DNA from 2 places in the Mycobacterium toneyamaense genome. Region 1 is predicted to be linked to the other one. Evidence: predicted binding sites of a transcription regulator. Region 1 holds the regulator's gene; the other holds the start of a gene.
What was found. Region 1 encodes LexA, which represses DNA repair genes until DNA is damaged. Its sites were predicted from a motif close to CGAACANNTGTTCG; they were not measured.

Region 1 (15,868 bases):
CCGCGACCGAGAGAATGTCGGGCCGTGCGCGCGACGGCCGGCTCGTGCACTTCACCCCGGGTGACGCCGACATCCGTCCCGGCGACATCGTCGCCACGACCGTCACCGGTGCCGCCCCGCACCACCTGATCGCCGACACGCCGATCATCAGCCACCGCCGCACCCGCGCGGGCGACGCGCACGCCGCGGGCCGCAAACCCACCACCGGCGTCGGGCTGGGCATGCCGCAGATCGGCGCGCCCCCCGTCACGCCCGTAGAGCAGGGATGTTCACGATGAACGACACCAAGCCCGGACAGCCCAACGGCGGCGCGAACGGCGAATTCGAGGAATTCAAGGACGACATCGACGCCGCCGAGCAGCGCATCGCCCGGGAGATCGACCCGGGCGGCCGCGCCATGGTCGTGGCGATCTGCGTTTTCGTCATCCTGCTGTCGTTTGTGCTGCCGCACACCGGTGGCGTCAAGGGCTTCGACGTCCTGCTCGGCGATCAGGCCGCCCTGGACGCCAAGATTCTGCTGCCGTCGCGGGTGTTCGTCTGGCTGATCCTGGTCTTCAGCGTCGGCTTCTCGATGCTGGCGCTGCTGACCCGCCGCTGGGGCCTGGCCTGGATCGCGCTGGCCGGCTCCGCCGTGTCGTGCTTCCTCGGGATGCTGGCCATCTGGTCGCGCAACACCGTCGTCAAGCCCTACCCGGGACCCGGATTCGGGCTCTACCTGGCATGGATCGCCGTCATCCTGCTGACGTTCCACTGGGCCCGCGTGGTGTGGTCACGCACCGCGGTGCAGCTGGCCGCCGAGGCGCAGCGCCGCGAATCGACCGCCGAGCAGCAGAAACGCGGGCTGCTCGACGGCCCGGACGAACCTACTTCTTGATCGCGGCGGAAGCCGCGTCGGCCCACTCACGCCACTGCGCCGCACTGGCCCGCGCCTTCTCGGCATCCTTCGTCTTGCCGGCGGCCTCGGCCTTCTCGGCCTGACGCTCGAACTGCTCGGCGCGCTCGCGGAACTGGTCGGCCCGGGCCTGCGCCTCCGGGTCGCTCCAGCCGCTCTGCGCGGCGTCGCGGATCTTCTTCTCGACGGCCCGCAGCCGGCGCTCCAGCTCCGCGGTGCGGTCGCGTGAAGCCTTGCCGATGGCGTCCCACTTGTCGCCGATGGCCCGGAATGCCGCGCGCGCGGCCTCGACATCGCTGATGTCGATCTTCTCGGCCTCGGCCAGCAGCTCGGCCTTGGCGTCGGCGTTGGCGTTGAACTCGGCGTCCTTCTCGGCGTTGACCGCGTTGCGGGCGCTGAAGAACGTGTCCTGGGCGGCCTTGAACCGCTTCCACAGGGCGTCGTCGACGTCCTTGGCGGCGCGGCCCGCGGCCTTCCACTGCGTCAGCAGATCGCGGAATGTCGCGGAGGTGGCGCCCCAGTCCGTGGAGCTGGACAGCGCCTCGGCGCGTTCACACAGCGCCTCCTTGGCCTGACGGACGCCGACCCGCTCGCGATCGAGCTCGGCGAAGTGCGAGCCCCGGCGCCGGTTGAACGCCTCGCGGGCCGCCGAGTAGCGCTTCCACAGCGCGTCGTCGACCTTGCGGTCCAGGCCGGTGATGGTCCGCCACTCGTCGAGGATCGCGCGCAGCCGGTCGCCGCCGGCCTTCCACTGTGTGGAGTTGGCGCCGATCTCCTCGGCCTCGGCGGCCAGGGCTTCCTTGCGGGCAGTCTGGGCGGCCCGGTGCTCGTCGCGCTTGGCCCGCTCCTCCTGCGCGCTGGCGCCCGCCTGCTCGACGATGGTGCTCAGCCGGGCACTCAGGGCATCGACATCGCCCAGTACCGAGGCCTCCGGCAGCGATTCCAGCAGCGTCGCGGCGGCCGACTTGATCTTGCGGGCGTCGCCACTACCGCTACCGAGCCGGTGCTCCAGCAGCGCCACCTCGGTGCTCAGGTCGTCGTACCGGCGGCCGAAGTGGGCGTACGCGGCCTCCGCGTCGCCCGCCTGCCACGACGCGATCTTGCGCTCGCCGGCGGCGGTGATGAGCCATACCGTGCCGTCGTCGTCGACGCGGCCGAAGCGGTGCGGATCGCACGTCGGCGCGGCAGCCACAGGTGGCGCCGGAGGGTGGTGCGGGATGGCGCTCGGTTTGGGACCGGGGCGCGGCGGACCGGGCCGAGGAGTCGGTTTCGGGGTGTTGCCGGGTTCGGTGGTGGTCATCTCGTGCTCCTCATGCCCGCGCGTGGGTGACCCACGCTTCTGCCGCGCGACGCGGCGCCGTCATCTGGTACTCGCACGCTATTCAAACAGGTCGACCCGCCGTCTGCGCAGGCGTTTGCCGGACTCGTTAGCGTGGACGCGTGCGTAGCGCCGGCCTGACACATATCGCCATCGTCCCGTCGGCCCCCATTCTGGTGCCTGAGCTGGCGTCCGGCGCGGCGGTCGAACTGGCCGACCTGACGGCGGCCGTGCGCGGGGCGGTGCAGGACCTGCCGTCGCGTTGGGTGGCGGTCGGCGTCGGTCCGGAGGATGGCCGGGTGCCCGGCGACGCGGTCGGCACCTTCGCCGGTTACGGCGCAGACGTCCGGGTGACGTTCACGCCGGCCGCGGACGGGGAGGTACGGCCTCTGCCGCTGTGCGCGCTGATCGCCGGCTGGCTGCGGGGGAGTGTCGACGCGGGAGCGACCGTCGACGTGCGGGTTTTCGCCGACGGTCTGGCGTCGGACATCGCGCTGGAGCGCGGCCGTGCCCTGCGCGCGGAGCTGGACGCGGTCGCTGACCCCGTCGGCGTGCTGGTGGTCGCCGACGGCGCGAACACCCTGACGGCCGCGGCGCCCGGCGGCTTCGATCCGGATTCCGTTGCGCGACAAGCACAGTGGGATGACGCGTTGGCCACCGGTGACGTGGCGGCGATCGCGGGGCTGTCCGGCGTCCTCGGCCGCGTCGCCTACCAGGTGCTGGCCGGGCTGGCCGGACCCGACCCGAAAGCGACGGAGCTGTATCGCGGCGCGCCCTACGGCGTCGGCTACTTCGTCGGTACCTGGACCGCGCAGTGAGGCCCATCGCGGTCGTCGGCCCCACCGGCACCGGCAAGTCGGCCCTGGCACTCGACCTCGCCGAACAGCTGGGCGGCGAGATCGTGAACGCCGACGCCATGCAGCTCTACCGCGGCATGGACATCGGCACCGCCAAGCTGACGGTGCCCGAGCGGCGCGGCATCGTGCACCACCAGCTCGACGTCCTCGAGGTCACCGACAACGCGACCGTCGCGAAGTACCAGGCGGCCGCCGCGGCCGACATCGAGGACATCGCCGCTCGCGGCGCCGTGCCGGTGATCGTCGGCGGATCGATGATGTACATCCAGGCACTGCTCGACGAATGGTCGTTCCCGGCGACCGATCCCGCGGTGCGGGCCCGGTGGGAGGACCGGCTGGCCGAGGTCGGGGTCACCGCCCTGCACGGCGAGCTGGCGCGCGTCGACCCCGAGGCCGCCGCGTCGATCCTGAACACCGACGGCCGGCGCATCGTGCGGGCGCTCGAGGTCGTCGAACTCACCGGGCAGCCGTTCGCGGCGTCGGCGCCACAGATCGGGGCCCCGCGCTGGGACACCCTGATCGTCGGATTGGACTGGGACACAGAGGTTCTCGATGACCGGCTGCAGCGCCGTACCGACTTGATGTTCGCCTCCGGGCTGGTCGAGGAGGTGGTGGCGCTGCGTGCCCGCGGCCTGCGCGACGGAGTGACGGCGGCCCGGGCCCTGGGCTACGCGCAGGTGCTGGCGGCGCTGGACGCCGGGGGCGACCCCGCTACGGCCGATGCCGCGATGGCAGAAGCCAAGGAGCGGACGTTCATCGGCACCCGGCGCTACGTGCGCCGGCAGCGGTCGTGGTTCCGGCGCGATCACCGGATCGTCTGGCTGGCCGGTGACGCTCCGGACAACGCAGCCGAGGTGGCGCGTCGGTGGCGCCACGTATCCTGAAGCTGTGCGGTTTTCGAAAGGGCACGGCACCCAGAACGACTTCGTGGTGCTGCCCGATGTCGACGCCGAACTGAACCTGACCCCCGCGGTCATCGCTGCGCTGTGCGACCGGCGCCGCGGACTCGGGGCCGACGGCCTGCTGCGCGTCACCAAGGCCGGCGCCGCGCAGAACGCCGGTGTGTTCGACGACCTTCCCGACGGCGTCGCCGCCGACGACTGGTACATGGACTACCGCAACGCCGACGGCTCCATCGCCCAGATGTGCGGCAACGGTGTCCGGGTCTTCGCGCACTACCTGCGCGCGTCCGGGCTCGAGCACCGCGACGAATTCGTGGTCGGTTCCCTGGCCGGGCCGCGTCCGGTGGTCGTGCACGGCGCCGACGCGGTCAACGCCGAGGTGACGGTCGAGATGGGCAAGGCCCGTTCGTTCGGGCCCGGCAAGGCCGTCATCGCCGGGCGCACCTTCGCGGGCCTGGCGGTGGACGTCGGCAACCCGCACCTGGCCTGTGTCGACCCGTCGCTGAACATGGCCGGGCTCACCGCGCTGGATGTCGCGGCGCCGGTGTCCTTCGACGCTGACCAGTTCCCCGAGGGCGTCAATGTCGAGGTGCTGACTGCGCCCGCCAACGGGGTCGTCGCGATGCGGGTGCACGAGCGGGGCGTGGGCGAAACCCGCTCCTGCGGAACCGGAACCGTCGCTGCCACGTTGGCAGCACTGAACCACATCGGCGCCGACACCGGCAGCCTGCGGGTGGTGATCCCCGGCGGCGAGGTCAGCGTGACCATCACCGAGGACACCAGCTTCCTGCGCGGGCCGTCGGTGCTGCTGGCGCACGGTGAACTCGCCGCCGAATGGTGGCACGAGAACGAAGGAAATTCAGATGCGTCCCGCTGACTTTGCGGGCACCATCGATAACTACCTATGACCTCTCCTTTCGATCCTGACAACACCCCCAGCGTCGGTGAACTGGCGCTCGAAGACCGCGCGGCACTGCGCCGCGTTGCCGGCCTGTCGACCGAACTGGCCGACATCTCCGAAGTCGAATACCGCCAGCTGCGCCTCGAACGCGTGGTGCTGGTCGGCGTGTGGACCGACGGCACGTCGGCCGACGCCGACAACAGCCTCGCCGAACTGGCCGCGCTCGCCGAGACCGCGGGTTCCGAGGTGCTCGAAGGCCTGATCCAGCGCCGTGACAAGCCGGACGCCTCGACCTACATCGGCTCCGGAAAGGCCCTGGAGCTGCGTGAGATCGTGCTCGCCACCGGCGCCGACACCGTCATCTGCGACGGTGAACTGAGCCCCGCCCAGCTGAACTCGCTGGAAAAAGTGGTGAAGGTCAAGGTCATCGACCGCACCGCGCTGATCCTCGACATCTTCGCCCAGCACGCCACCAGCCGCGAAGGCAAGGCCCAGGTGTCGCTGGCCCAGATGGAGTACATGCTGCCGCGACTGCGCGGCTGGGGTGAGTCGATGTCCCGGCAGGCCGGTGGTCGTGCCGGTGGCGCCGGCGGCGGCGTGGGTACCCGTGGCCCCGGTGAAACCAAGATCGAGACCGACCGGCGGCGGATCCGTGAGCGGATGGCCAAGCTGCGCCGCGAGATCAAGGACATGAAGAAGATTCGCGACACCCAGCGGCACAGCCGCCGGGCCAGCGACACCCCGTCCGTCGCGATCGTCGGCTACACCAACGCCGGCAAGTCCAGCCTGCTCAACGCCCTCACCGGCGCCGGCGTGCTGGTGCAGAACGCGCTGTTCGCCACCCTCGAACCCACCACGCGCCGGGGCCAGCTCGACGACGGCCGGCCGTTCACCCTGACCGACACCGTCGGGTTCGTGCGGCACCTGCCGACGCAGCTGGTCGAGGCGTTCCGGTCGACGCTGGAGGAGGTCGTCGACGCCGACCTGCTCGTCCACGTCGTCGACGGCTCCGACGCCGATCCGCTGGCGCAGATCAACGCGGTCCGCACGGTCGTCGGGGAAGTCGTCGCCGAGTACGACATCGCCGCCCCGCGAGAGCTGTTGGTGGTCAACAAGATCGACGCCGCCGGCGATCTGGCGCTGGCCCACCTGCGGCGCGCGTTGCCGGACGCCGTGTTCGTGTCGGCGCACACCGGTGAGGGGCTGGACCGGCTACGGATGCGCATGTGCGAGCTGGTCGAGCCGACCGACGCCGCCGTCGACGTGACCATTCCCTACGACCGCGGTGACCTCGTGGCTCGTGTCCACGCCGAAGGTCGTGTCGAGGCCACCGAGCACACCACCGACGGCACCCGGATCAAGGGCTGGGTGCCGATGGCGCTGGCCGCCAGCCTCGGCGAGTTCGTCACCGCCTAGTTCACGCGGCGGCCTTGGCCGGCTTGTCGGCCTTGTCGGCGGCCGGCTTCACGGCCTTGGGGGCCTTGACCTTCTTGTCCTTCTTCGGCTTCTTGGTCTTATCGGTGGTCTTGTCGCCGGTCTTGTCATTGGTCTTGTCGGTGGCGCCGGTCTGACCGTCCTTGGCCGGGTCGGTGCCGGGCTTCGGGTCCTGCTTCGGGCCGGTGGTGTCGGTGGTCTTTGGATCCGTCACCTTGGTGTCCGGGGTCTTGGTGTCGGTGTCCTTGACGGCCGTGATCTTCGTGTCGCCGTCCTTGGTGTCGGTGTCCTTGGTGTCCGGGGTGGTCGAGAGCTTCGGAGCAGTCACGGGCGCGAGCTTGGTGTCACCGGTCGGGGTGGCGGAAACCGCCTTCGGTGCGGTCGAGCCGGACAGGGCCGCGACCGTCGCCGGCGCGGGGGTCGGGGTGGTCGCGGCGATGGGAAGCTGCACCTTGCCGCCGGTGATGTCGCTGATCGCGGCCTTGACACCCTCGCCCGCGGCGTTGATCAGGTCCACCGTCAGCGTGATCGGGTTGATCAGCGGGATCAACCGGAACGGCGCCGGGACGCCCGGGCTCAGGCTGCGGTCATAGCCGGTGTCGATGAGCACCCGCAGCACGGGGGAGACCAGGTCGACGATCGGCTTGATGATGAAGCTGGTGTGGGTGAAGCCGCCGAACTCCAGGAACGGCCGCACGATCGGCAGGGTCTTGGTCGGGATCGTGATGTAGGTGGTGTCGCCGTACACGGTCTGGTTCGCGGGGTCCTTCAATGCGGCGTCGAGCTCTGCGGGCGTGTACTCGAGGTCGGGGATCTCACCGGGATCGCTGTTCTCGTTGGGCGCCAGGTAGGTGCCGTGGGTGTACCAGAAACCGGCGATGGCGTTGAGGTCGGCGAGCAGGTTGATCGGGTAGAGCGGGAAGTCGGACACGCCGTCGTACTCGAACGCGATGTCGGTGGTCTTGATGCCGGTGTTGGTGGGTGCCGGCAGACCGAAGGTGACATCGAGGATCGGCACCGTGCCGAGGAAGGCCAGTCGCTCGAACAGACCGCCGTTGGGCCGGTTGGTGTTGCCGATCATCACGAAGGCCAACGAGGCCTTCTGCGCGTCGGTCAGTCCCGACAGCGTGGCCTTCTCGCGGCTCACGATGTTGCCGCCCTGGGAGTAGCCGAAGATGATGACCGGATTGGCCGGCGTCGCGGTCGGCAGCAGGCCGGTCAGTGCGGTATCCAGGTTGGCGATGCCCTGTCCGGTCGAGTCGTTCCACTTGGCGCCGGACAGGCCACCCCAGCCGGGCAGCGGGATCGGCCAGAACTGGGCGGGGTAGTTGATACCCGTCAGGGTGCAGGTGGGCTGCGTGCACAGCGGGTTGAAGGGCGCGATGTAGTAGTTGTCGGCGTTCTCCTTGTACCCCGCAACAACATTCGCGTTCGGGGTGCCGGTGCCCGGGACGATCAGCGCGGTCGCGGCGAGGGTGAACGCGGCCGTCACCATCGAGACCACGCCCAGCAGAACCGTGCTCAGCACCGTCAGCATCACGGCCACGGCTGCGGGGATGGTGCGTCCGAAGTTGCGCATGGCCTCGCGCCCTTTCGACGTCGCCGATCCGATGATCGGCACCTGTTTCGCATCGTCGCACTGTGACCGGACCGGGACCGGGTGTTTGCCGAAAATTTGTCGAGCGTGTCGATTCTCTGGTACGGCAGCGCGCGGATCGTGGGTGAAATCACACCACCGCGATACTCATTGCGGGACAGGGCTTTTCGTCCCGCGACCGGCCGTACCGATTGCCGTGGTCGGCGACGGGCGATGTTCGGTACTAAGCTCTGACTCAACATCAGTTGCGCTCCTTCGCAGGACACGCCCGCTGATCACGTCGTGGAACGGCTGAGAGCCGTGTCAGTCCATCTGCACCAGCACTTCTCGCGGCGACCGATACTGCCGCCGGCATTGTCGACCCTCCGTGCCGGAAAGGCTGTACTCATCCATGTCTGCAGAACAATCGTCGTCCTTCGCTGAACTCGGCGTCCCGGAGGCGCTCGTCGCCTCGCTCGCCGGCCGCGGCATCGCCGCGCCGTTCCCAATCCAGGTCAGCACCCTGCCCGACACCCTGGCCGGCCGGGACGTCCTCGGCCGCGGCCGCACGGGCAGCGGTAAGACGCTCGCCTTCTCCATTCCGCTGGTGGCCCGGCTGGTCGGCGCCTCGCGACGTCCGTCGCGGCCCACCGGCCTGGTGCTGGCCCCGACCCGCGAGCTGGCGACCCAGATCGCCGCGACCGTCGAACCGCTCGCCACTGCTGTGGGACTCAAGGTGACCACCATCTTCGGTGGCGTTTCGCAGAACCGTCAGGTCGACGCGTTGCGCGGCGGCGTGGACATCGTCATCGCCTGCCCGGGCCGTCTCGAAGACCTCATGAAGCAGAAGCTGGTGAGCCTGGACGCCGTGCAGGTCACCGTGCTGGACGAGGCTGATCACATGGCCGACCTGGGCTTCCTGCCCGGCGTCACCCGGATTCTGGCGGCCACTCCCGCCGGCGGCCAGCGCATGTTGTTCTCCGCGACGCTCGACAACGGCGTCGACAAGCTCGTGCGGCGCTTCCTGTCCGATCCCATCACGCATTCGGTCGACGAGATCGATGCGCCGCCGCCGGCCATGACGCACCACGTGTTCCACGTCGCCGGTGTCGCCGAGAAGCGCGACCTGGTGCAGCGGCTGGCGTCCGGCACCGGCCGGCGCATCCTGTTCATGCGCACCAAGCACCAGGCTCGCAAGCTGGCCCGGCAGCTCACCGAATCCGGTGTGCCGTCGGTCGACCTGCACGGCAACCTGTCCCAGCCCGCGCGGGACCGCAACCTCGCCGCTTTCAGCTCGGGAGAGGCGCGCGTCCTCGTCGCCACCGACATCGCCGCGCGCGGTGTGCACGTCGACGAGGTCGAGCTCGTGGTCCACGTGGACCCGCCCGCCGAGCACAAGGCGTACCTGCACCGCTCGGGACGTACGGCCCGTGCCGGAAGCGCCGGCGACGTCGTGACCGTGGTGCTCCCGGAGCAGCGCAAGGATGCCCAGCAGCTGCTGCGCAAGGCCGGCATCACGGCCCGGCCGCAGGAAGTCGTCGCCGATTCGGCGTCGGTGCAGGCGCTGGTCGGAGAGATCGCGCCGTACCGCGCGCCGGCCCCCAAGGAGGCGCCCGCGCCCCGGGGCGGCAACCGTCCGGCCAAGACGGCGACCGCCGGGCAGGCGCAGCGCCGCCGCCGGCGTTCGAGCGGTGGGCTGCAGGCGCCCGGGCGTACCCAGGGTGGTCGTTCGCAGGGGCAGCCGGGCCGTTCGCAGTCCGGCCGCAGCCAGGCGAGGTAGTCGCCACCCGGCGACGCGCCGGGTGTGGGCCCGCTCACAACCAACCGCCCGGTTGGGATAAGTTGTTGCAAACTTATCCAGTACCGGAGGTCTCACATGGGTGTCATCAAGTACGACCGCACGTTGTTCGAACCCGAGCACGAGCTGTTCCGGGAGTCGTACCGCGCGTTCCTCGACCGCCATGCCGAGCCCTACCGCGAGGAGTGGGAGAAGGCCAAGATCGTCGACCGCGAGGTCTGGCGCGAGGCGGGTAAACAGGGTTTTCTCGGCATGGCCGTGCCGGAGGAGTACGGCGGCGGCGGAAACCCGGACTTCCGCTACAACGTCATCGTCAGCGAGGAGACCGCGGCGGGACGACACAGCGGTCTGGGCTTCACGCTGCAGAACGACGTCATCGCGCCGTACCTGCTCGAGCTGACCAACGACGAGCAGAAGCAGCGCTGGCTGCCCGGTTTCTGCAGCGGCGAACTGATCTGTGCCATCGCGATGACCGAACCGGGCACCGGTAGTGACTTGCAGGGCATCAAGACCCGTGCGGTCAAAGACGGCGACCACTACGTGCTCAACGGCTCGAAGACGTTCATCACCAACGGTATTCACGCCGACCTGGTGATCGTCGTCGCTCAGACCGACCCGGACAAGGGCGCGCAGGGCTTCAGCCTGCTGGTGGTCGAGCGCGGCATGGCGGGTTTCGAGCGCGGCCGTCACCTCGACAAGATCGGCCTCGACGCGCAGGACACCGCGGAATTGTCGTTCACCGACGTCAAAGTCCCGGCCGAGAACCTGCTGGGCGTCGAGGGCATGGGGTTCGTCTATCTGATGCAGAACCTGCCGCAGGAGCGTATTTCCATCGCCGTGATGGCTGCCGCGGCGATGGAGGCCGTGCTGGAATCGACATTGCAATACGCCAAGGAGCGTAAAGCGTTCGGCAAGCCGATCGGCAGCTTCCAGAACAGCCGATTCGTGTTGGCGGAACTGGCGACAGAGGCCACGGCGGTGCGAATCATGGTCGATGAGTTCATTCGCCTGCATCTCGATCGAAAGCTGACAATCGACCAGGCGGCGATGGCCAAATGGTATTCCACAGAGGCGCAGGTTCGCCTGGTCGACCGGTGTCTGCAGCTGCACGGCGGCTACGGCTATATGCGCGAATATCCCATTGCGCGGGCATTCCTGGACTCGCGCATCCAGACCATCTACGGCGGGACCACCGAGATCATGAAGGAGATCATCGGCCGCGGATTGGGCGTTTAACAAATTGCCGCGCGAATTTATTCGCATATCGAAGCGCGACACACTGGTGCGTCACCGCCCGATATCCCGCACGATGGGCATGAACTGAAGCAAAGTTGACAGAATCTCTCAATCAAGAGAGTTTGTCTGACGGAATTTTGTATCCGGAGTTTTGCCGACCGCGGGAGGAATTCGATGACCGGGCTGCGAACCCGTGGCGGATGGGCTGGTGTCGGGGCCCTTTCTGTCGCGGTGGCATTGCTCATGGCTCCGACGGCATACGCGACACCGGAAAGCGACGCCGACGCGGCGATATCCCACACGTGGGATGCCGCGGGCGGTGACACGGGTGAGCTGGGTGCCAAGGACGGTGACGTCTACCAGGTCGGCGCGGGCTTTGCGCAGAACTTCGCGGGCGGCAAGATCTATTTCAGCGAGGGCACCGGCGCCCATCTCATTTACGGCGCGATCCTCGACAAGTACCAGGCCTTGGGCGGCGCCGCGGACAGCGATCTCGGCTTCCCGACCATCGACGAGGGCGCGGGCAAGGCCACTGACAGCCGCAACAGCACCTTCAGTGCCGCTGACAAGCCGGTCATCTTCTGGACGCCCGACAACGGCGCCTGGGTGGTGCGCGGCGCCATCAACGCCGCCTGGGACAAGCTCGGCGGGTCGGCCGGCACCCTCGGCGTACCCACTGCCGACGAGTCCTGGAAGGGCGACGTCGTCACCCAGCCCTTCACCGGCGGTGAGGTGAGCTGGAACGCCAAGACCAAGGCGTTCACCACCACGCCGGCCGACCTGGCCGGCCAGCTGACCGGCCTCGACGTGCCGGGCGACGCGACGACGGCCATCGCCGCCGCACGACGGGCAGCCGGCGGGCCGCAGGGCACCCTCGGAGACGAGCAGGGTGCCCAGTACAAGGTCGGCGACGGCGTGGCACAGAACTTCGCCGGCGGCACCATCTTCTATTCACCGGCGACCGGTGCGCACGCGATCACCGGCGACGTACTGGCCAAATACCGCGCGGCCGGCGGCCCGCAGGGCGATCTCGGATTCCCGGCGAGCAACGAGACCGACGGCGGCATCTCGCCCACGAGCCGCATCGCCACGTTCGCCGCCGCCGACAACCCGGCGATCTTCTGGACGCCCGAGCACGGCGCGTTCGTCGTCCGCGGCGCGATGAACGCGGCGTGGGACAAGCTCGGTGGCGCGACCGGCAAGCTCGGCGCGCCGACCGCCGATCAGACCGTCAGCGGCGACGTCGTCAGCCAGAAGTTCACGGGCGGTTCGATCTCGTGGAACAAGTCCAGCCGTGCGTTCAGCACCGAGCCGGCAGAACTGGCGTCGCAACTGAGCGGCCTCCAGGTGCCCAGTGTCGATCTGCCGGGTGGCGTGACCTCGCAGGCCGATGAGTCCGGCAAGTGGTACCAGTTCCACTGGTGGTGGCTGCTGGCGATCATCCCGCTGTTGCTGGTGGTGGTCGGCATCGTGATCGCGGCACTGCTGCGGCGCCGGCGGAATGCCGGTCAGGACGCCATCGACGACCAGGACGCGTACGACTACGACGACCACGAGTTCGGCGACGGCGAGTACGGCGACCCGCAGTATGCCGATGGCGGCGCCGACAGCGAGTACGGCGACGAGTACGCGGCCGAGGACCAGCAGTTCGACAACCCGCACGGCGGCCCCGCGTTCCAGAGCAACCCTGATGTCATCGACACCGCGCCGACGGTGTACCCGGATTTCACGGCCGAACAGCCCACTGAAACGCCGGCCGAGACGGCCGAGGGTGAGCGGTCCGAGGAGGTGCCCGAGGCGCAGGCCGAAGCCGAGGCCCAGCCGGTGGACGCGGCCGAGCCCACCGAGCCGGAGCCGGAGCCGGACGCCGACGAATCCGCCGACGAGCCGACGACATCGGTGCAACTGCCCGACGCCCTGCGTCGCGGCGGTGCGGCGGCAGGCCTCACCGCGGCCGGGTTGGCGGGCTTCGCGGGCCTACGGCCCCGGGACCCCGGCGACCGCGTCTGGGCAGCGCCGGCCGACGGCCGCGACGCCGACGCCCAGGCCGGTGACGAGTGCGCGCCCGAGCCGCAAGAACAGGCCCCCGAGGTCGAGGCGGCTGAGACACCGGCAGCGGAACCGGCCACCGAGACGCCCGTGGACGAGCCTCCTGTGCACGAGCCGCCTGCGGTCGCGACACCGCCGGAGGAGACGGTGGTGGCCGGTCCCGCCAGCGGCAGACACCATGCGCTGGGGGCCGAGGAACCCGAGACCGCGCAGATGTCGTTCCGCGTGGCCACCGGTGCCGAGCCGCCCGAGGGCTATGACATCAAGGCCAATACGGAGTCGGGTTTGTACTGGGTGCCGGGGTCTCCCGGATATGCCGAGGCGCCTGTCCAAATCTGGTTTGCCAGTGAGGAATTCGCGGTCACCAACGGGTTCATCCGCGGCTGACCGGAGTCACGACTGAGCCCCGCTGCGAGCGACTGCAGCGGGGCTCATCTGTAGGTCTGGCCGGCGTCAGATCTTGCGGATGACGGTCACGACCTTGCCGAGTACGACCGCGTCGTTGCCCGGGATCGGATCGAACGCCGGGTTGTGCGGCATCAGCCACACCTGGCCCTTCGTGCGCTTGAAGGTCTTCACCGTGGCCTCGCCGTCGATCATCGCCGCGACGATGTCGCCGTTGTCGGCCACGTTCTGCTGCCGCACGACGACCCAGTCGCCGTCGCAGATCGCGGCGTCGATCATCGACTCGCCGACGACCTTCAGCAGGAACAACGAGCCCTCGCCCACGAGTTCGCGGGGGAGCGGGAAGACGTCTTCGACGGCCTCTTCGGCCAGGATCGGGCCACCGGCCGCGATCCGGCCGAGCACCGGGACGAAGGTCGGCTCGGGCAGCGCGTCCGAACCGGCGACATCGGTGGTGATGGTGGCTCCGGTCGAATCGTCCGCGCCGCGCACGTCCACCGCGCGCGGGCGGTTCGGGTCACGGCGCAGGTAGCCCTTCTTCTCCAATGTGCGCAGCTGGTGGGCCACCGACGATGTCGAGGTGAGACCGACGGCGTCACCGATCTCCCGGATGCTGGGCGGATAACCGCGCGTGGTGACCGAGGTGCGGATGACATCGAGGATGGTCCGCTGGCGCTCGGTGAGGCTGCTGGACCGTCCGCCTGCCTGGGTGTCCGGGGTATCGGTGCTGTCGCTCATGGAGACGAATCTAGCCCAGCGCACCCGATTCATCAAACATGTGTTCGAGATCGGGCGGCTCGGCGTGTCGCGGGCGTGATCCGGTGGTGACGTCGTGAAAGGGGTGGCGGAGTCGGGGTACGGAACTTGTCGGTGGGTGGTCGTATCGTTCGCAACAGTTCGATCACATGTTCTACCCTTCGAACATTTGGGCGATATAGTCGAACACAAGAGCGATCGAACCTATGTACGAACTCCTGAGAGGAACCGACATGACCGTCATCACCCGCGAATACCCGACCGACGTCGTCGTCCGCACCGTGCCTCGGCGTTCAGATGTCAACCGGCACCGCCAGGCCCGGCTGCGGCCGGCCGGCGCGCGTCCCTCGGGCGCGGCCTTCCGGCACCGGGGTACGGGCGTGCTGACGTCGCGTGCCTCGCACCGCCGCAATCCGATCACCCCGTTGACCACGGTGATGCTGGCCCTGGTCGCGGCCGGGATCACGGTGTGGCTGGGTCTGGTGGCGCAGTTCGGCGAAGCGGTCCAGCCGACTTCTTCGACGGCCTCCGTGCCCGCGCAGCTCGCGGTGGTCCGGGTGCAGACGGGGGAGTCGATCCAGCAGGTCGCGCGGCGGGTGGCGCCCGACGCGCCGGTCAGTGCCGTCGTCGACCGCATCAAGGAGCTGAACAAGCTCCCGTCGGTGGCCCTGAACGCCGGGCAGACGCTGATCGCGCCGGTCGGCTGAGGACAGTCCGTGCGCGCGTCGATCGGCACGGCGCCCGGCCGCGTCAGAGCGGCACGGGTAGGCTCGAGACCGTTCGAAACGGTCGATTGTCGGTGCGGCGAAGGAGCGGTGATGCACTGTCCGTTCTGCCGGCATCCGAACTCGCGTGTAGTCGATTCACGAGAAGCTGACGAAGGGCAGGCGATTCGGCGTCGCCGGTCATGCCCGGAGTGCGGTCGCCGGTTCACCACGGTGGAGACCGCAGTCGTCGCGGTGGTCAAACGCAGCGGCGTCACCGAACCGTTCAGCCGGGACAAGGTGATCAAGGGCGTACGGCGCGCCTGCCAGGGGCGGCAGGTCGACGACGATGCCCTGAACCAGTTGGCGCAGAAGGTCGAAGATGCGGTGCGGGCCACCGGATCTCCCGAAGTGCCGAGCCATGAGGTCGGGTTGGCGATCCTCGGTCCTCTGCGTGACCTCGATGAGGTCGCCTATCTGCGGTTCGCGTCGGTGTACCGCTCATTCTCGTCCGCGGAGGACTTCGAACGCGAAATCGAGGCGCTGCGGGCGCACCGCGGTGTGACGTCGTCGGGCTGACGGCAGCTAGGTCGCGCTGCGCTCGTCGGTCTCCATGGCGTCGAGAACCGCATACTTCGTATCTTGCGGGGCGTCGATGGACTTCGCGGTGACACCGGTCTGCAGGAGTCCGCGCAGCGCATCACGGTCGTAGACCGACGGCGCCGTCGTGTCGATGAATTCCTCGATGAGTTTCACGAACCGATCGGGGTCGTCGTGAAATGGGAAATGTCCTGAGTTGTCGAAGAACTCGAGCCGGGAGCCCGGCATCGCGGCGTGGGCGAGTTCTCCGTGGGCGGCCGGGATGACGGCATCCTGGGTGCCCCAAACCAATTGCACCGGAATGGCTTCGGTCAAATAACATCGGTCCAGCATCGTGACCACCTGGCCGCGCCAGTCGACCACTGCGCGCAGGGTCCGGGCGAAGGCGGATGAGGCCTTGGGTTCGGGCAGGTCGTTGAGGATGCGCAGCATGTTCGGCA
Region 2 (15,868 bases), 2.5 Mb from region 1:
CGATCGTGGACGCAGTGGCCGCACTCCGGGCGGACGTGTACGCCCTCAAGGCCGCCTCGTCCGTGTGATCACGGCTCGCCGGGAGCGGGTTCGGCACGGAACGCCCGCATCGCACCGGTGAGCGCCACGAAGACGCGGTGCGCCGCTTCGAGGTCGGCGTCGGGCAGGTCGGCCAGGGCCCGCGTGTTGAGCTGAGCCAGCGGGCTGAAGAACTCCCGGCCGACGTCCAGCCCCTTGGCGTCGTTCCGCAGGATGACCTTGCGCCGATCGGCGGGATCGGCGTCGCGGCGCAGATGACCCGAGTTGATCATCCGCTCCACCAGGTACGTGATGGCCGCGCCTGATGTGCCCATCAATTTGCGCAACTCGCCCGCCGTCAGCGGCGTGCCGGCGGACTCGGCGACCATGACATGTAGCAGGGCGCGAAAATCATTGGCGCCCAGATCGTTTTCCGTCGCAAACACCCGCCCGATCTGGTCGGATTCAGCCGTCAGCGCGCGCACGTCAGCGGCGATCTGCGCCTCCAGTTCGGCACGGTCCAGCGGCGGCTTTGGCACGCGGAGAGCATAGCGCCCGCGATGTTCAGTTGATTAATAGTTAAGTATCTGAAATATTTTCCAGGTGTCCACTCGAGTCGCCTGGGCCGTGGCCCTGATCGTCCTGATGCTCTCCGGCGCCGCCATGGCGTTGTTCGGCGCCGGAGATTCGGCATCGCAGTCACCGGTGGCCGTGCCGGCCGGCGCGGAATCCGCCCGCGCCGACGCACTACGCGCACAGTTCCCCGGTGGTGAGACCGCGCCGGCGATCGTCGTCGTCTCCCGTACGGACGACGCGCCCTTGACCCCGGCCGACATCTCCGCGGCCGGAGCGGGTGCCCGGGTATCCGCAGACGGCAGAGCGGCAGTGCGGGTGGCGCCGCTGGCGGCCAACCTGTCCGGCTTCGGTCTCCGCGACGCCGTCCACGAGTTGCGGTCGCAGGTATCGGCCGCACTGCCCGAGGGATTGCGGGCTCAGGTGACGGGCGGGCCGGCGTTCGGCGCCGACATCGCCAATTCCTTTGCCGGAGCGAACTTCACGCTGCTCGCGGTGACCGCGACGGTCGTGGCGCTGCTGCTGATCGTCACGTACCGCTCTCCCATCCTCTGGCTGATCCCACTCTTGGTCATCGGGTTCGCCGATCAGGTGGGCGCGGTCGTCGGAACCGCGGTGGCCACAGCGACGGGCCTGAACCCGGATGGTTCGACGGCGGGTATCACCAGCGTGCTGGTGTTCGGCGCGGGCACCAACTACGCGCTGCTGCTGATCTCGCGGTACCGCGAGGAACTGAGCCGGCGCAGCGATCACCGGGACGCGCTGCGGGTGGCGTGGCGCGCCGCAGCCCCAGCGATCATCGCCAGCAACGCCACCGTCGTGTTGGCCCTACTGACTCTGCTACTCGCCTCGGCGCCGAGCAACCGCAGCCTCGGAGTACAGGCCGCGTCAGGCCTCGTGGTCGCCGCGGTGTTCGTCCTGTTGGTGCTGCCGCCGCTGCTCGGATTGTTCGGCCGCCGGCTGTTCTGGCCCTTCATCCCCGAAACCGGTTCGCACGCCATGCCGCTCACCGAGAGCGGCGTCTGGCACCGCGTCGCAGCAGGCGTGTCCCGCCGGCCGGGCCGCGTCGCCACCGTGGCGCTGGCGGGCTTGGCCGCGCTGTGCGTCGGGCTGGTGAATCTGCCCATCGGGTTGTCCCAGACCCAGCAGTTCCGGGTGCAGGCCGAGTCCGTAGCCGGCTATGACACCCTGGCCGCGCACTTCCCCAGCGGCCTGACGAATCCCACGACCGTCATCGCAGCGGACCCCGCGGTCGCCGACGTCATCACCCACTCCCCTGGCGTGGTGTCGGCGACGCCGGCCGGGCGCTCGGCGTCGGGCCTGACGCAGTGGTCGGTGGTGCTGGCTGCCGCGCCTGCTTCCCCGGAGGCATTCAAAACGATTGACGCCCTTCGCGACTCGGTGCACCAGATCGATGCGCAAGCAGTCGTCGGCGGCCCCGACGCACAGGCCCGCGATGCCGCGGCGGCAGCGCAACACGACCGGAAGATCGTCATCCCGGCGATCCTGCTGGTCGTCCTCGTCGTGCTGTACGTGCTCCTGCGCTCGGCCCTGGCCCCGCTGCTGCTCGTAGCGGTGACGGTGCTCAGTGCGCTGGCCGCGCTGGGCCTCGGTGGCTGGGCCAGCGTCCACCTGTTCGGATTTCCCGCGCTGGATAATGGGACCCCGCTGTTCGCGTTCCTGTTCCTGGTCGCGCTCGGTGTGGACTACACGATCTTCCTGGTGACCCGGGCCCGGGAAGAGACGCCCGAGTTCGGCAACCGGCAGGGCATCGTGCGCGCGGTGTCGGCGACGGGCGCGGTGATCACCAGTGCCGGCATCGTGCTGGCCGCGGTGTTCTGCGTGCTCGGCGTGCTGCCGCTGATCGTGCTGACGCAGCTCGGCATCATCGTCGGCCTGGGCATCCTGCTGGACACCTTCGTGGTGCGCACCGTGATCATCCCGGCGCTGTTCACACTCATCGGGCCCCGCATCTGGTGGCCCGCGCTGCGCGCCGAACCTTAGGGCTGGCCGGGCAGCAGGCTGACCATCAGGCCGTTGGCCTCGGCCAGCAGGTTGCCCTCGGGGTCGAACAGTTCGGCCGCGACGAACGTCTTACGGCCGTCGACCTCGGTGACGTGGGCCTTGGCGGTCAGCACCGTGTCGATCGGCGTGACCTTGCGGTAGTCGACGTGCAGGTACGCCGTACGGCTCATCGGTCGATTGACGGCGTGGATCAGCATGCCGAAGGCCTGGTCGAACAGCAGCGGCAGCACCCCGCCGTGCACGGCGTAGTTGCCGCCCACGTGGTACCGGCTGAACTCGACCTCCATCTCGACGCCCTCGGGCGAGAACTTGGTGACCGTCCACGGCGGCATCAGCAGACTGCCGGCACCCGGCAGCGACGGCACCCGGATGGCCGGGCCGACACCTTCGGCCGCCTCGAACGGCTTCAGCAGCTTGACGAGTTCCTCGACGCGATCGGCGGCGTCGTCCCAGGTGTCGCTGTCCGGGTTGGCCGAGACCGCCAGGTCCTGCAGCCGCCGCATGCCCTCGAGGAAGCGGCCGAAGCCGGGACCGGGGTCGGCAACCTCGAATCGTGGGAATCCGCCGTGCTGGTCGATGAAGCCTTCGGTTTTCCCCGTCGCTTCGCTCGCCCCGTGGGTCACCCGAGGATGTCCCGGCGCACGATCGTCTGATCCCGGCCGGGACCGACGCCGATGCACGACACGTGGGCGCCCGAGAGCTCCTCGAGCCGCAGGACGTAGTCCTGCGCCTTGGCCGGCAGATCGGAGAACTCGCGGGCCCCGGAGATGTCCTCCCACCAGCCCGGCAGTTCTTCGTAGATCGGCTCGGCGCGGGCGATGTCGGCCTGCGTCATCGGCATCTCGTCGGTGCGCTTGCCGTCGACGGTGTAGCCGACGCAGATCGGCACCGTCTCCAGGCTGGACAGCACGTCGAGCTTGGTCAGGAAGTAGTCGGTGATGCCGTTGACGCGAGTCGCGTACCGGGCGATGACGGCGTCGAACCAGCCGCAGCGCCGGGCCCGGCCGGTCGTCACGCCGACCTCGCCGCCCGTCTTGGACAGGTAGGCGCCGTACTCGTCGAACAGCTCCGTCGGGAACGGACCCGAGCCCACACGGGTCGTGTAGGCCTTCAGGATGCCCAGCACCGTCGTGATGCGGGTGGGGCCGATGCCCGAACCGACGGCCGCGCCGCCCGCCGTCGGGTTGGACGACGTCACGAACGGGTAGGTGCCGTGGTCGACGTCGAGCAGGGTGCCCTGCGAGCCTTCCAGCAGCACGGTCTCACCGCGTTCCAGCGCCTGGTTGAGCAGCAGCCGGGCGTCGGCGATGCGGTGCTTGAAGCCCTCGGCCTGCTGCAGCAGGCTCTCGACGACCTCGGCCGGGTCGAGCGCCTTGCGGTTGTAGATCTTGACCAGCACCTGGTTCTTGAACTCCAGCGCGGCCTCGACCTTGGCGGCCAGCTGCTCCTCGTCGAGGACGTCGGCGACCCGGATACCGATGCGCGCGATCTTGTCCTGGTAGCAGGGACCGATGCCGCGACCGGTGGTGCCGATCTTCTTGCTGCCCGCGTACCGCTCGGTGACCTTGTCGATGGCCACGTGGTACGGCATGAGCAGGTGCGCGTCAGCCGAGATCATGAGCTTCGAGGTGTCCACACCGCGGTCCTCGAGCCCGGAGAGCTCACTGAGCAGCACACCAGGGTCGACCACGACACCGTTGCCGATGACGTTGGTGACCCCGGGTGTCAGGATGCCCGAGGGGATGAGGTGGAGCGCGAAGTTCTCCCCCGTGGGCAGTACCACCGTGTGCCCGGCGTTGTTGCCGCCTTGGTAGCGGACCACCCATTGCACACGTCCACCGAGTAGATCGGTGGCCTTACCTTTGCCCTCGTCACCCCATTGGGCCCCGATGAGCACGATTGCCGGCATCGTTTTGCCTCCCGCATTACCTGCCTGAATACAGTGGCAGCCGGTGAGCAACCTTATCCCAGCAGGACGAGAGGAGAGGCCTTGACCGCCAGAGAGGCCTCAGGCGATGTCGTGGCGCTGGTCTTCGGCGACCGCCGGACACCCCGCGCACTGGCCGATCTGGAGGCCATCCCGGTGCCCGCGGGCAGCGCCCCGACGATCCCCGACGGCACCGTCCGGGTGATCGTCGTCGGCGACCACGCCGACCTGTCGGCCACCCTGGCCCGGCTGTTGCGCGACGACCGGCTCGACGTCGAGGTCGGCTTCGTCCCACCCCTGACCCGCGGTGGGCTCGGTGCCGCGCGCCGCGCCAGAGACGGTGTCGCCCAACGCGTTCCGCTCATCCGCGACGAGACCGGCGCGGTGATCGTGCGGTCCGCGCGGTGGCTGCCGTCGGGCGGCGACGCCATCACCGGAGAGGCCGTCGTCGACGACACCGTGCTGTTCGACGGCGAGTCCGCGGGCGTCGTCATCGAACCCCTGCCCGGCATGCCGGGGCTGCGCGCGCGGGCCCTCGGGGCCGGGCGTTCGGGGCCGGGGCGGGGCTGGGTCGCCGGTCGTGCCGCGCAACTCGGCAGCACCGGAGTTTTGGTTGAGCGCGACGGCGTGGCGGCCGCCCGTCCGGCGCGCCGGTCGGCGTTCTACCGCCATATCCAGGGTTGGCTGCGGGTCGGCTAGTTTGCAGTCATGACCATGCCTGTGCGGCGCGCCGTCCGTCCCAGCCCTGTCTTCTGGGCGATCGTGGCCCTGACCGTCGCCGGTGGCGCTCTGGCCTGGTTCTGCGGCGCCGAGGTCCGGCCGCTGGCCTATGCCGGCGTCTTCGTGTTCGTCATCGCGGGGTGGACGGTCTCGCTGTGCCTGCACGAATTCGGCCACGCCTACACCGCCTGGCGGTTCGGCGACCGCGATGTCGAGCTGCGCGGCTATCTCACGCTCAACCCCGCGAAGTACGCCAGCCCGCTGCTGTCACTCGGGCTGCCGGCACTGTTCATCGCCCTCGGCGGCATCGGCCTGCCCGGCGGCGCGGTGTACGTGCGCACCGAGTACATGACGCCCCGGCAGCGCACGCTGGTCAGCCTGGCCGGTCCGTTCGCCAACCTGGTGCTCGCCGTCATCTTGCTGGTCGCGACGGCGGTGCTGTTCGACAACGACCATCCGGTGTTCTGGGCGGGGCTGGCCTTCCTGGGCTTCCTGCAGGTGACGGCGCTGTTCCTGAACCTGCTGCCCATTCCGGGGCTGGACGGCTACGGCGCGCTGGAACCGCACCTGAGCGCCGACACGCAACGCGCGTTGCTCCCCGCTCGGCAGTGGGGCTTCCTGATCCTGATGCTGCTGCTGATCGTCCCCGAGCTCAACCGGCTGTTCTTCAACGTCGTGTACTCCGCCGTCAGCCTCACCGGCGTGCCGCCGCGCCTGGCGATGATCGGCAGCGCCCTGACTCGCTTCTGGTCCGCCTGGTAGCAGGGATTTGTGCACGATTTTCCGCGCTGACCGCGGAAAATCGTGCACAAATCCCAGGGCGCCTTGCGACATATGCAGAGTTCTGCATATATTGCTGGCATGGGTGCCGGACACGACCACAGCCATGGCTCGAACGCACGCGCCAGCCGCATGATCATCGCCGCAGCCGTACTCAGCGTCTTCTTCGTCATCGAGCTGACCACCGCGCTGCTGATCAACTCGATCGCGCTGCTGGCCGACGCCGGCCACATGCTGACCGACCTGGTCGCGATGTTCATGGGCCTGGGCGCCGTCCTCCTCGCCCGCCGCGGGTCGACGTCCGCCGCCCGCACCTACGGCTGGCACCGCGCCGAGGTGTTCACCGCGGTCGCCAATGCCGTCCTGCTGATGGGCGTCGCGGCGTTCATCCTCTACGAGGCCGTCGAGCGCATCGGCAACGCGCCGGGGATCCCGGGTGTGCCGATGATCGTCGTCGCCCTCGCGGGGCTGCTCGCCAACCTGGTCGTGGTACTGCTACTGCGCTCCGACGCCGACAGCAGCCTCGCCGTCAAGGGTGCCTACATGGAGGTCGTCGCCGACACCGTCGGCAGCGTCGGCGTCCTGATCGCGGGCATCGTCAACGTCACCACGGGGTGGCCGTACGCCGACGTCGTCGTCGCCGTCCTGGTCGCGCTGTGGGTGTTGCCGCGCGCCATCGCGCTGGCCCGCGCCGCGCTGCGGATCCTGTCCGAGTCCTCACCCCGCCACATCGACGTCGACGAGCTGCGCGAAGCGCTGGCCGCCGTGGACGGCGTCACCGATGTGCACGACCTGCACGTGTGGACCCTGGTGCCCGGCAAGGACATGGCCACCGCCCACCTGACGTCCGCGGCGGATTCGGCACGCGTCCTCGAGTCGGCGCGCGCCGTGCTGGCCGCCCGCGGGCTGGACCACGCCACCGTTCAGGTGGAGCCGCCGGCCGGCGACTGCCACTGCGAGATGGACTAGTCAGAGACCCAGCTCGGCGCGCGCCGCGGGATCGCAGTCGTCCAACAGGTCCAGGCAGCGCAGGTACTCGTCCTGCTCGCCGATGGATTCCGCCGCCTTCGCCAGCACTGCCACGCAGCGCAGGAAGCCCTGGTTCGGTTCGTGCGCGAACGGCACCGGGCCGAAACCCTTCCAGCCGTTGCGACGCAGCTGATCCAGGCCGCGGTGGTAACCGGTACGCGCGTAGGCGTAGGCAGTGATGGTCTGACCGTCGGCCAGCGCGGCCTCGGCGAGGGCGGCCCACGCGACAGAGGCCGTCGGCTGCGCCGCAGCAACGTCGGTCGGCGATTTACCGGCGGCGAGAGCGTCCTCGGCCTCGAAGTTGGCAGGCAGCAACACCGGCTCCGGACCCAGCAGATCACCCATTCGCGTCATGAACGCCATTGTGCCGTGCGGCCGCTCACGGAGATCCCGCAGGCGGGAGATTAAGCTCCAGGTAGGACGTCGCGGCCTGCTCCAGGACGCATCGGCCCCAGTGCGCGATCTGATCTCGGGAGGACAGTCACCCCCATGTCGAACCCAGCCGCCATGTCGAACCCGACGGGACCGGACGGCCGTCGTGATGCCGATCAGCGCGCTGCCTCGACAGGCGACGACGCCGCGGCGGCAACCGAGATCTTCGAGCCCGCAGATCCAGCGACCGACCCGACGATCCCGGTGCGGCGCTTCACCGCGCCGTCGGGCTTCGACGGCAAGACGCAGATCATCACGCCGCTGCCGGATCCGGAAACCGAACTGATGCCGCCCGCCGCGCCGCAGGTGATCCCCGGCGCCGTCAAGCCACCGAAGGACCGTCGCAGCTGGGGCTGGGTCATCGCACTGGTGCTGGTGATCGCGGCCATCGCCGCCGTCGCGGTGCTGGGCACGGTGCTCCTCACGCGCGGCCACTCGGCCATGAACGCCGAATGGCCGGTCACGACACAGGGTTTCGCGATTCCTGCGTCATGACCGGCCAGTCGGCGGTGTCCAGCTTTGGCTACTTGCCGAGCCCCGCGGAGACGCTGCGGCCCGTGCTGTGCAGGTCGTTGCACGCTTCGATGACGCGCTGGGTCATCGAGGCCTCGGCCTTCTTCAGGTAGCTGCGCGGGTCGTAGACCTTCTTGTTGCCGACCTCGCCGTCGATCTTCAGGACGCCGTCGTAGTTGGTGAACATGTGCGCCGCCACCGGACGGGTGAACGCGTACTGGGTGTCGGTGTCGACGTTCATCTTCACGACGCCGTAGCGCAGCGAGTCCTCGATCTCGGACTTCAGCGAGCCCGAGCCACCGTGGAACACGAAGTCGAACGGCTTGGAGCCGGCGGGCAGACCGAGCTTGGCGGCGGCCACCTTCTGCCCCTCGGCCAGCACCTCGGGCTTGAGCTTGACGTTGCCCGGCTTGTAGACACCGTGGACGTTGCCGAAGGTGGCGGCCAGCAGGTACTTGCCGTTCTCGCCGGAACCCAGCGCGTCGATGGTCTTCTCGAAATCTTCGGAGCTGGTGTACAGCTTCTCGTTGATCTCGGCCTCGACGCCGTCCTCTTCACCGCCGACGACGCCGATCTCGACCTCGAGGATGATGTTGGCGGCCGACGTCAGCTTCAGCAGCTCCTGCGCGATCTCCAGGTTCTCGTCGATCGGCACCGCGGAGCCGTCCCACATGTGCGACTGGAACAGCGGGTTCTCGCCGCGGGCGACGCGCTCGGCCGAGATGGCCAGCAGCGGCCGGACGAAACCGTCGAGCTTGTCCTTGGGGCAGTGGTCGGTGTGCAGCGCGACGGTGATGTCGTATTTGGCAGCGACGACGTGGGCGAACTCGGCCAGCGCGACGGCACCGGTGACCATGTCCTTGATTCCGAGACCGGAGGCGAATTCGGCGCCGCCGGTGGAGAATTGGATGATGCCGTCGCTACCGGCGTCGGCGAAACCTTTGATCGCCGCGTTGACGGTTTCCGACGACGTGCAGTTGATGGCCGGGAACGCGAAGGAGTGTTCCTTGGCGCGGGCCAGCATCTCCGCGTAGACCTCGGGCGTGGCGATGGGCATGTTTTTCCTCTCGGCGAACCTGCAGTCTGGGCCAGTATGTCAGTCACGCGAAGCTGAAGTGCGGCACCGGGGGACACCCGACAGCTCATGCGGTCAGACGGTCAAGACCATCCGGTAGCGCGCGTGGCCGCTGTTCATCCGGTCGAAAGCTTCGGCGGCCTGCGCGAGAGGCCGTTCCTCGATGACGGCGCGCACGCCCGTCAGCGCGGCGAAGTGCAGCGTCTCCTCGATATCGCGTGAGGTGCCGGACGGATGCCCGATGACCGAGAAGCCACCGTTGATGAGGTCGAGCGGGCTGATCGGCAGGGCCTCGGGCGTGACACCGACCGTCACGAGCTGCCCCTCGGGCGCGAGCCCGGCAACCGTGGCGGCCATTGCCGTCGAGCTCGCGGCGGTCGCGAGCACGACGGTCGCCCCACCGAGGCGCCGCAGTTCGGCGGCGACGTCCGAGGCGTTCGAATCGATGTAGTGATGGGCGCCGAGCTCCTTGGCGGCGGCCTCACGCTCCGGCCCGCGCGCGATCGCGACGGTCTCGAAGCCCATCGCCCGGGAGAACTGCACGCCGAGGTGGCCGAGGCCACCGATCCCGATCACCGCGACCAGGTCGCCGGCCTTGGCGCGCGTCTTGCGCAGCCCGTTGAACGTCGTCACGCCCGCGCAGCCCATCGGGGCGGCCTCGGCGAACGAGAACTCGTCCGGGATTCGGGCCAGCGCGGTCGCGGGCGCCGTGACCGATTCGGCGTATCCGCCGGGGTAGTGCCAGCTCGGCACCTCCATGCGTATGCACTGCATGAAATGGCCCTGTCGACATGGGACGCAGCGGTTGCAGTTGCCGCCGAACCAGCCCACCGCCACCCGGTCGCCGACGACGAAGTCTTCGACGCCGTCGCCCAGTTCAGCGACGGTGCCGGCGATCTCGTGGCCGAGGGTGATCGGCCACGAAAGTCCCGGGAAGTGCCCCGCGTGGAACTCGCGGTCGGTGCCGCACACCCCGCACGCGGCGACCTCGATGCGGACGTGGTCGCGCGGCGGCGAGACGGTGTCGACGTCAGCGAGTGCGAGCGGGCCGTCGGCTTGCGCAACGTGAACTGCCCTGTGAGTGGCCATGCGCCGACCTTATGGGCGATGTGCGGTTAAGGGAACAGCCAACACACACCGGTATGTTGACCCCATGATCAGCACGCTGTCGCTCATGCCGGACTTCATGGATCCGGTGAAGCTCATCGCCTATTTCGGCACGTGGGCGCTGGTCGGACTGCTGGTCGTCATCTTCGTCGAGTCGGGCGTGCTGTTCCCGATCCTGCCCGGCGACACCCTGCTGTTCGTCGCGGGCATGCTGGCCGCCGGCACCGCCGCCCAGGCCGAGGTCGCCGCCCAGGCCAACTTCAACATCTGGCTGCTGATGGTGACCATCCCCGTTGCGGCCATCCTCGGCGGGCAGGTCGGATACTTCATCGGACGCTTCCTCGGTACCTCGATGTTCAAGCCCGACGCCCGCGTCCTCAAGCAGAAGTACCTCGATGAGGCGCACACCTTCTTCGAGGAACGCGGACCGTTCGCGATCCTGCTGGCCCGCTTCGTGCCGATCGTGCGCACCCTGGCACCCATCACCGCCGGCGCCGCCCGGATGGGTTATGGCGCCTTCACGCTGTACAACGTGATCGGCGCGATCGTGTGGGGCTGCGGCATCACGCTGCTGGGCTACTGGCTGGGGCAGTTCCCGATCGTGCAGAAGCTGCTCGAGCCGATCTTCATCCTGATCCTCGTCGCGTCCATCACGCCGATGATCTGGGAGTGGTACAAGCGGCGCAAGGCCGCCGCGACGGAGGGCTGAGCCGGCCCGACGGTCGGGTTCGAAAAACTTTGGTCACTTTGTTAGCGCTGGTCACGGTAGGTAACTAGCGTCACATTTCCGGCGGCTTCTTGTCGGTGGTTCGAACTAATGTTCGATGTATGGGATTGACCGATCCAGCCGCTGTCGAGGAGGCGTACGCCGCCTACGAGGCGGCGCACGCGCGGCTCGCATCCCTGGACTACACCGGCCTGGACGTGGCGACATTGTTGGAATTGAAGTCCCGCCGCGAGAGGTTGAGGTGCGCCGCCGAGGCGGTCGATCACCGGATCTTGGTTGCGGCGCAGTCTCAGGTCACGGCCCGAGAACTGGGCGCGAAAAACTGGGCCGAGGTGCTGCGCATCCGGCTGCGCCTGGACACCACCGAAGCCCACCGCCAGGTCCGCGACGCCCAGCATTTGGCGGCCCGCACCGGGCTGACCGGCGAACCGCTGCCGCCGCTGTGGGAGTTCGTCGCCGCGGCCCAGGCCGACGGCGCGATCAACACCGAGCACGTCAAAGTGATCGGCCAGTTCATCAACAAACTCCCCGGCTGGATCGACCCCACCACCAGTTCACAGTTCGAACAGTCCCTCGTCGCTGGGGCGCGGCACCAGACCCCCGAAGAACTGCGCGCCGCCGCCGAGGCCCTGCTGTACCTGCTCGATCAGGACGGCCCCCTGCCCGATGACGCCGAACGCGCCCGCAAACGCAGCTTCCGCATCGGTAAACAACAACCCGACGGCATGTCCAAAGTGGACGGCTGGCTCGACCCCGAAGCACGCGCCACCCTCGAAGCAGTCCACGACAAACTCGGCGCCCCCGGCATGTGCAACCCCGCCGACCCCACACCCTGCCAATCCGGCACCCCCACCCAGGCCCAGATCGACCACGACACCCGCAGCACCGACCAACGCAACCACGACGCCCTGGCCGCCATGGGCCGCATCGCCCTCGGCACCGACCTCGGCGACCACAACGGCCTACCTGTGGCCATCGCGGCCACCTGCACCGTCGCCGACTTGGAGCGCGGCACCGGCCACGCACTCACCCTCACCGGCAGCCGGTTACCGATCCGCGATCTCCTCCGCATGGCTGCCCGCGGCGCCGACCACTACCTCGTCGTCTTTGACGACCACACCGAACAACCGCTGTACCTGGGCCGAGCGCGTCGCACCGCCACCGTCGCCCAACGATTCGCCCTCTTCGCCCGCGACCTGGGCTGCACCAAACCCAACTGCACCGCCCCCGCCACCCGCTGCCAAGCCCACCACGTCGACACCGACTGGCGCGATGATGGCCCCACCGACATCACCAACCTCGCCCTGGCCTGCGGCTGCGACAACCGCCTCGCCGACACCGGCGGCTGGCACACCACCATGGTCAACGGCCGCGCCCACTGGACCCCACCACCACCACTGGACGTCGGCCAACCCCGAACCAACCACTACTGGCACCCCACCCTCTACCCACAGGAGAGTGGCGATGATGGCGGCGAAAGTGACTGTGCAACAAACTGATTGGCCGACGCAGCAGAAACCCTTCGCTGCGGCGCTGATGGTCGCCTTACCGGGGACGGACTGAAGCGCACCCTGGCAGGCCGGTCCAACCGGCAGCCGACCTACAGCCCCAAGGCTGCGGCCAGCTCGCGCAGGCCCGGCCGCGGGTCGGCGGTCGGATGCTCGCCGAGCATCTGCACGACGACGTGGTCGGCGCCGGCATCGAGGTGCGCCTTCACCTTCGCCGCTGCGTCCTCGACGCTACCCATCCCGACCAGCGCGCGGGCCAGTCGTTCGGATCCGCCACGGACCAGATCGCTCTCGTCGAAGCCCTGGCGCAGCCACGAGTTCCGGTAGTTGGGCAGGCCGCTGTAGACGTTCAGGTGATCGTGCGCGCGGCGCAGCTGTTCGGCGTCATCACCGCCGACGACGACGGCCTGCTCGGAGACGATCCACTTGTCCTGCCCGAGGATTTCCCGCGTCGTGGCAGTGGCCGACGGCAGGACCAGGTACGGATGCGCACCGTCGGCCTGGCTGCCCGACAGCTCGATCATCTTGGGGCCCAATGCCGCAAGCAGTCGGGGCGGCCGGCCCACCCCGGGTTCGATGACCTCCGGCACGGCGGCCATGCGCTCCAGGTAGCTGCGCATCGTCGCGAGCGGCTTTTCATAGGTGCCGCCCATCCCCCGCTCCACCAGCGGGCCGTGACTGACGCCGAGGCCCAGCACGAACCGTCCCGGGTACAGCGCGGTCAGCGTGCGGGCACCGGCCTCGGCGGCCGACGGCAGGCGCACGTGAATGTTGGCAATGCCCGTACCGACCACCAGCCGGTCGGTGGCCGCGAGGAACGCCGCCGATTCAGTGAGGCATTCCTTGCCGACGGTTTCGGGCAGGAACAACGAGCCGTAGCCCATGGCTTCGATGTCGCGGGCCACAGCCTGAGCGTCCGGCATGGCCCAGCTGTCGCTGGCCCACCAGACGCCGATGCGGGACGGAAAGTCGATGCGCGCGCGTTCAGTCACCAGTCCACAATCGCCTACCGCCACCCGGACGGCGACGCGGGGTCACCCCTGCAGCCGACCCGACAGCTCGTGAGCCTGCTCGAGAAGCAGCCGCCCCAGTTCACGTCGACGCCCGGCACGGAACCGGGTCTCGACACCGGTGAGGCTCAGGGCCCAGCCGGGCAGGCCACGTCGGTCGAACACCGCGGCCGCCATGCCCCAGCTGCCTTCCACCAGGAGCGCGGGATTGACGGCATAGCCGGCGCGCCGGGTCTGCTCGATGCGCTTGCGGATGGCCGCTTCGGAATGATTTGGCCCCCAATTGGTTTCCGGCTGTTCGCGGGAGAAGTAGTCGTCGACGTCCGCGGCCGGTAGGTGGCTGAGGATCGCCAGCCCGGCGCTGGCCACCCCGAGCGGAAACCGGATACCGACCTGCAGGACGTGCGAGCGCAACGGGAAGCTGCCCTCCTCGCTCAGTACGCACACGGTCTGATCGCCGCGACGGGCCGAGAAGAACGCACTCTCGCCGGTCTCGCGTGCCAGCCGCGTCACCACCGCACGCGCCTGATCGGTCACGTCGTGGTGTTGGGCCGCACCGACCCCGAGCAGATACAGCTCGGGTCCGAGTGACCAGCGGCCGGTCTTCTGATCCCGGCTGACCAGATGTTCGTCGGCCAGCGCCGTGAGCAGCCGGTGTGCCGTCGGCCGGGCCAGCCCCGCCAGTTTTCCGAGCTCGGTGGTGGAGGCGCCTTCGGGTTCGGCCGTGGCCACTGCCCGCAGCATCGCCCCCACGCGGGCGACGACATTCGGACCGGTCATCACCACATCCTAGGCGTTCATCCAGTGAACGCACATGGCGTCAATGCTCACCATGTGAACACATTCGACCAGCTTCGAGCAGAGACTTGCCTTGTCAGCGGCGTGCCGTGTTGAGTGGGTCACGCGTTTACTGGATGAACGGAGTGTCATGACCTCGAAGGTGTACGCCTCGGCCGCCGCAGCGGTCGCCGACATCGGTGACGGCGCCACGCTGGCTGTCGGCGGATTCGGTTTGTGCGGCATCCCCGACCAACTCATCGATGCCATCGCCGCGTCGAGCGCCACCGACCTCGAGGTGTTCTCGAACAACTGCGGCGTCGACGGCGTCGGCCTCGGCGTGCTGCTGGGCCTCGGCAAGGTCCGTCGGGTCACCGCCTCGTACGTCGGCGAGAACAAGGAGTTCGCCCGCCAGTACCTGTCCGGCGAGCTCGAGGTGGAGCTCACGCCGCAGGGCACCCTGGCCGAGCGGATGCGCGCCGGCGGTGCCGGGATCCCGGCGTTCTACACCCCGGCCGGCGTCGGCACCCCGGTCTCCGACGGCGGTCTGCCGTGGCGCTATGCGGCCGACGGTTCCGTCGCTGTTGCCTCGCCGCCCAAGGAGATTCGCGAATTCAACGGCAAGCGCTACGTGCTCGAGGAGTCGATCAACGCCGACTTCGCGCTGGTGCACGCGCTGCGCGCCGACACCGCGGGCAACCTGGTCTTCAACAAGACCGCACGCAACTTCAACCCGCTGGCCGCGATGGCCGGGCGGATCACCATCGTCCAGGTCGAGGAACTGGTGCAGCCCGGGGAGATCGACCCCGACGACGTCCACCTGGCAGGCGTGTTCGTACAGCGCATCGTGCACACCGGACCGCAGGACAAGCAGATCGAGAAGCGCACGGTGCGAGAGGATGCCAAATGACCGGCTGGAACCGTGACCAGATGGCCGCGCGGGCCGCGGCCGACATGATCGACGGCGAGTACGTCAACCTCGGCATCGGCCTGCCGACGTTGATCCCCGGCTTCCTGACGGGCGACGTGCACGTCACGCTGCACTCGGAGAACGGCATCCTGGGCACCGGCCCGTACCCCACCGAAGACAACGTCGACCCCGACCTCATCAACGCCGGTAAGGAAACCGTGACGGTGAATCCCGGTGCGGCGTACTTCGATTCGTCGCTGTCGTTCGGGATGATCCGCGGCGGCCACATCGATACCGCGGTGCTCGGCGGCATGGAGGTCTCGCGCACCGGTGACCTGGCCAACTGGATGGTGCCCGGCAAGATGGTCAAGGGCATGGGTGGCGCCATGGACCTGGTGCACGGCGCCTCGCGCGTCATCGTGCTCATGGAGCACACCGACAAGGCCGGCAACCCCAAGATCGTCCCGGTCTGCACACTGCCGCTGACGGGTCAGGGTGTGGTCGACCGGATCATCACCAACCTGGCCGTCATCGACGTGCCCGGCGACGGCACGCTGATCCTGCGCGAGACCGCCCCCGGCGTGAGCGTCGACGATGTCATCGCAGCGACCGGCGCCGAGCTGACAGTGCAGCTCGACTAGGTAGTCAATTACGCCGTTCGGCTGATGTGTTGTCGCCCTCCTCGGCCCGATAGTGACTTCTATCGAAACCGAGGGAGACATCGATGACCATCGCCG

Region 2: the regulator LexA is predicted to act here: its motif matches at 11,010-11,023, upstream of ACZ5IQ_RS25275 (HNH endonuclease signature motif containing protein).

The regions. Positions count from the first base shown of each region.
Region 1 covers NZ_AP040333.1:2,667,891-2,683,758, forward strand. The annotation lists gene miaB (tRNA (N6-isopentenyl adenosine(37)-C2)-methylthiotransferase MiaB) at 1-278, shown strand, start outside; gene ACZ5IQ_RS12890 (Rv2732c family membrane protein) at 266-874, shown strand; gene ACZ5IQ_RS12895 (DUF349 domain-containing protein) at 864-2,192, opposite strand; gene ACZ5IQ_RS12900 (class III extradiol ring-cleavage dioxygenase family protein) at 2,333-3,028, shown strand; gene miaA (tRNA (adenosine(37)-N6)-dimethylallyltransferase MiaA) at 3,025-3,951, shown strand; gene dapF (diaminopimelate epimerase) at 3,956-4,846, shown strand; gene hflX (GTPase HflX) at 4,874-6,286, shown strand; gene ACZ5IQ_RS12920 (PE-PPE domain-containing protein) at 6,288-7,925, opposite strand; gene ACZ5IQ_RS12925 (DEAD/DEAH box helicase) at 8,293-9,660, shown strand; gene ACZ5IQ_RS12930 (acyl-CoA dehydrogenase family protein) at 9,757-10,914, shown strand; gene ACZ5IQ_RS12935 (LGFP repeat-containing protein) at 11,089-13,350, shown strand; gene lexA (transcriptional repressor LexA) at 13,417-14,106, opposite strand; gene ACZ5IQ_RS12945 (LysM peptidoglycan-binding domain-containing protein) at 14,358-14,831, shown strand; gene nrdR (transcriptional regulator NrdR) at 14,943-15,407, shown strand; gene ACZ5IQ_RS12955 (alpha/beta fold hydrolase) at 15,414-15,868, opposite strand, start outside.
Region 2 covers NZ_AP040333.1:5,205,015-5,220,882, forward strand. The annotation lists gene ACZ5IQ_RS25210 (GH25 family lysozyme) at 1-68, shown strand, start outside; gene ACZ5IQ_RS25215 (MarR family winged helix-turn-helix transcriptional regulator) at 69-557, opposite strand; gene ACZ5IQ_RS25220 (MMPL family transporter) at 664-2,595, shown strand; gene ACZ5IQ_RS25225 (PaaI family thioesterase) at 2,592-3,239, opposite strand; gene ACZ5IQ_RS25230 (adenylosuccinate synthase) at 3,236-4,525, opposite strand; gene ACZ5IQ_RS25235 (peptidase M50) at 4,607-5,242, shown strand; gene ACZ5IQ_RS25240 (site-2 protease family protein) at 5,252-6,025, shown strand; gene ACZ5IQ_RS25245 (cation diffusion facilitator family transporter) at 6,125-7,012, shown strand; gene ACZ5IQ_RS25250 (DUF3151 domain-containing protein) at 7,013-7,426, opposite strand; gene ACZ5IQ_RS25255 (hypothetical protein) at 7,562-7,999, shown strand; gene fbaA (class II fructose-bisphosphate aldolase) at 8,028-9,074, opposite strand; gene ACZ5IQ_RS25265 (alcohol dehydrogenase catalytic domain-containing protein) at 9,168-10,181, opposite strand; gene ACZ5IQ_RS25270 (VTT domain-containing protein) at 10,246-10,908, shown strand; gene ACZ5IQ_RS25275 (HNH endonuclease signature motif containing protein) at 11,028-12,425, shown strand; gene ACZ5IQ_RS25280 (LLM class F420-dependent oxidoreductase) at 12,527-13,426, opposite strand; gene ACZ5IQ_RS25285 (IclR family transcriptional regulator) at 13,469-14,224, opposite strand; gene ACZ5IQ_RS25290 (CoA transferase subunit A) at 14,373-15,131, shown strand; gene ACZ5IQ_RS25295 (3-oxoacid CoA-transferase subunit B) at 15,128-15,772, shown strand; gene ACZ5IQ_RS25300 (cytochrome P450) at 15,856-15,868, shown strand, end outside.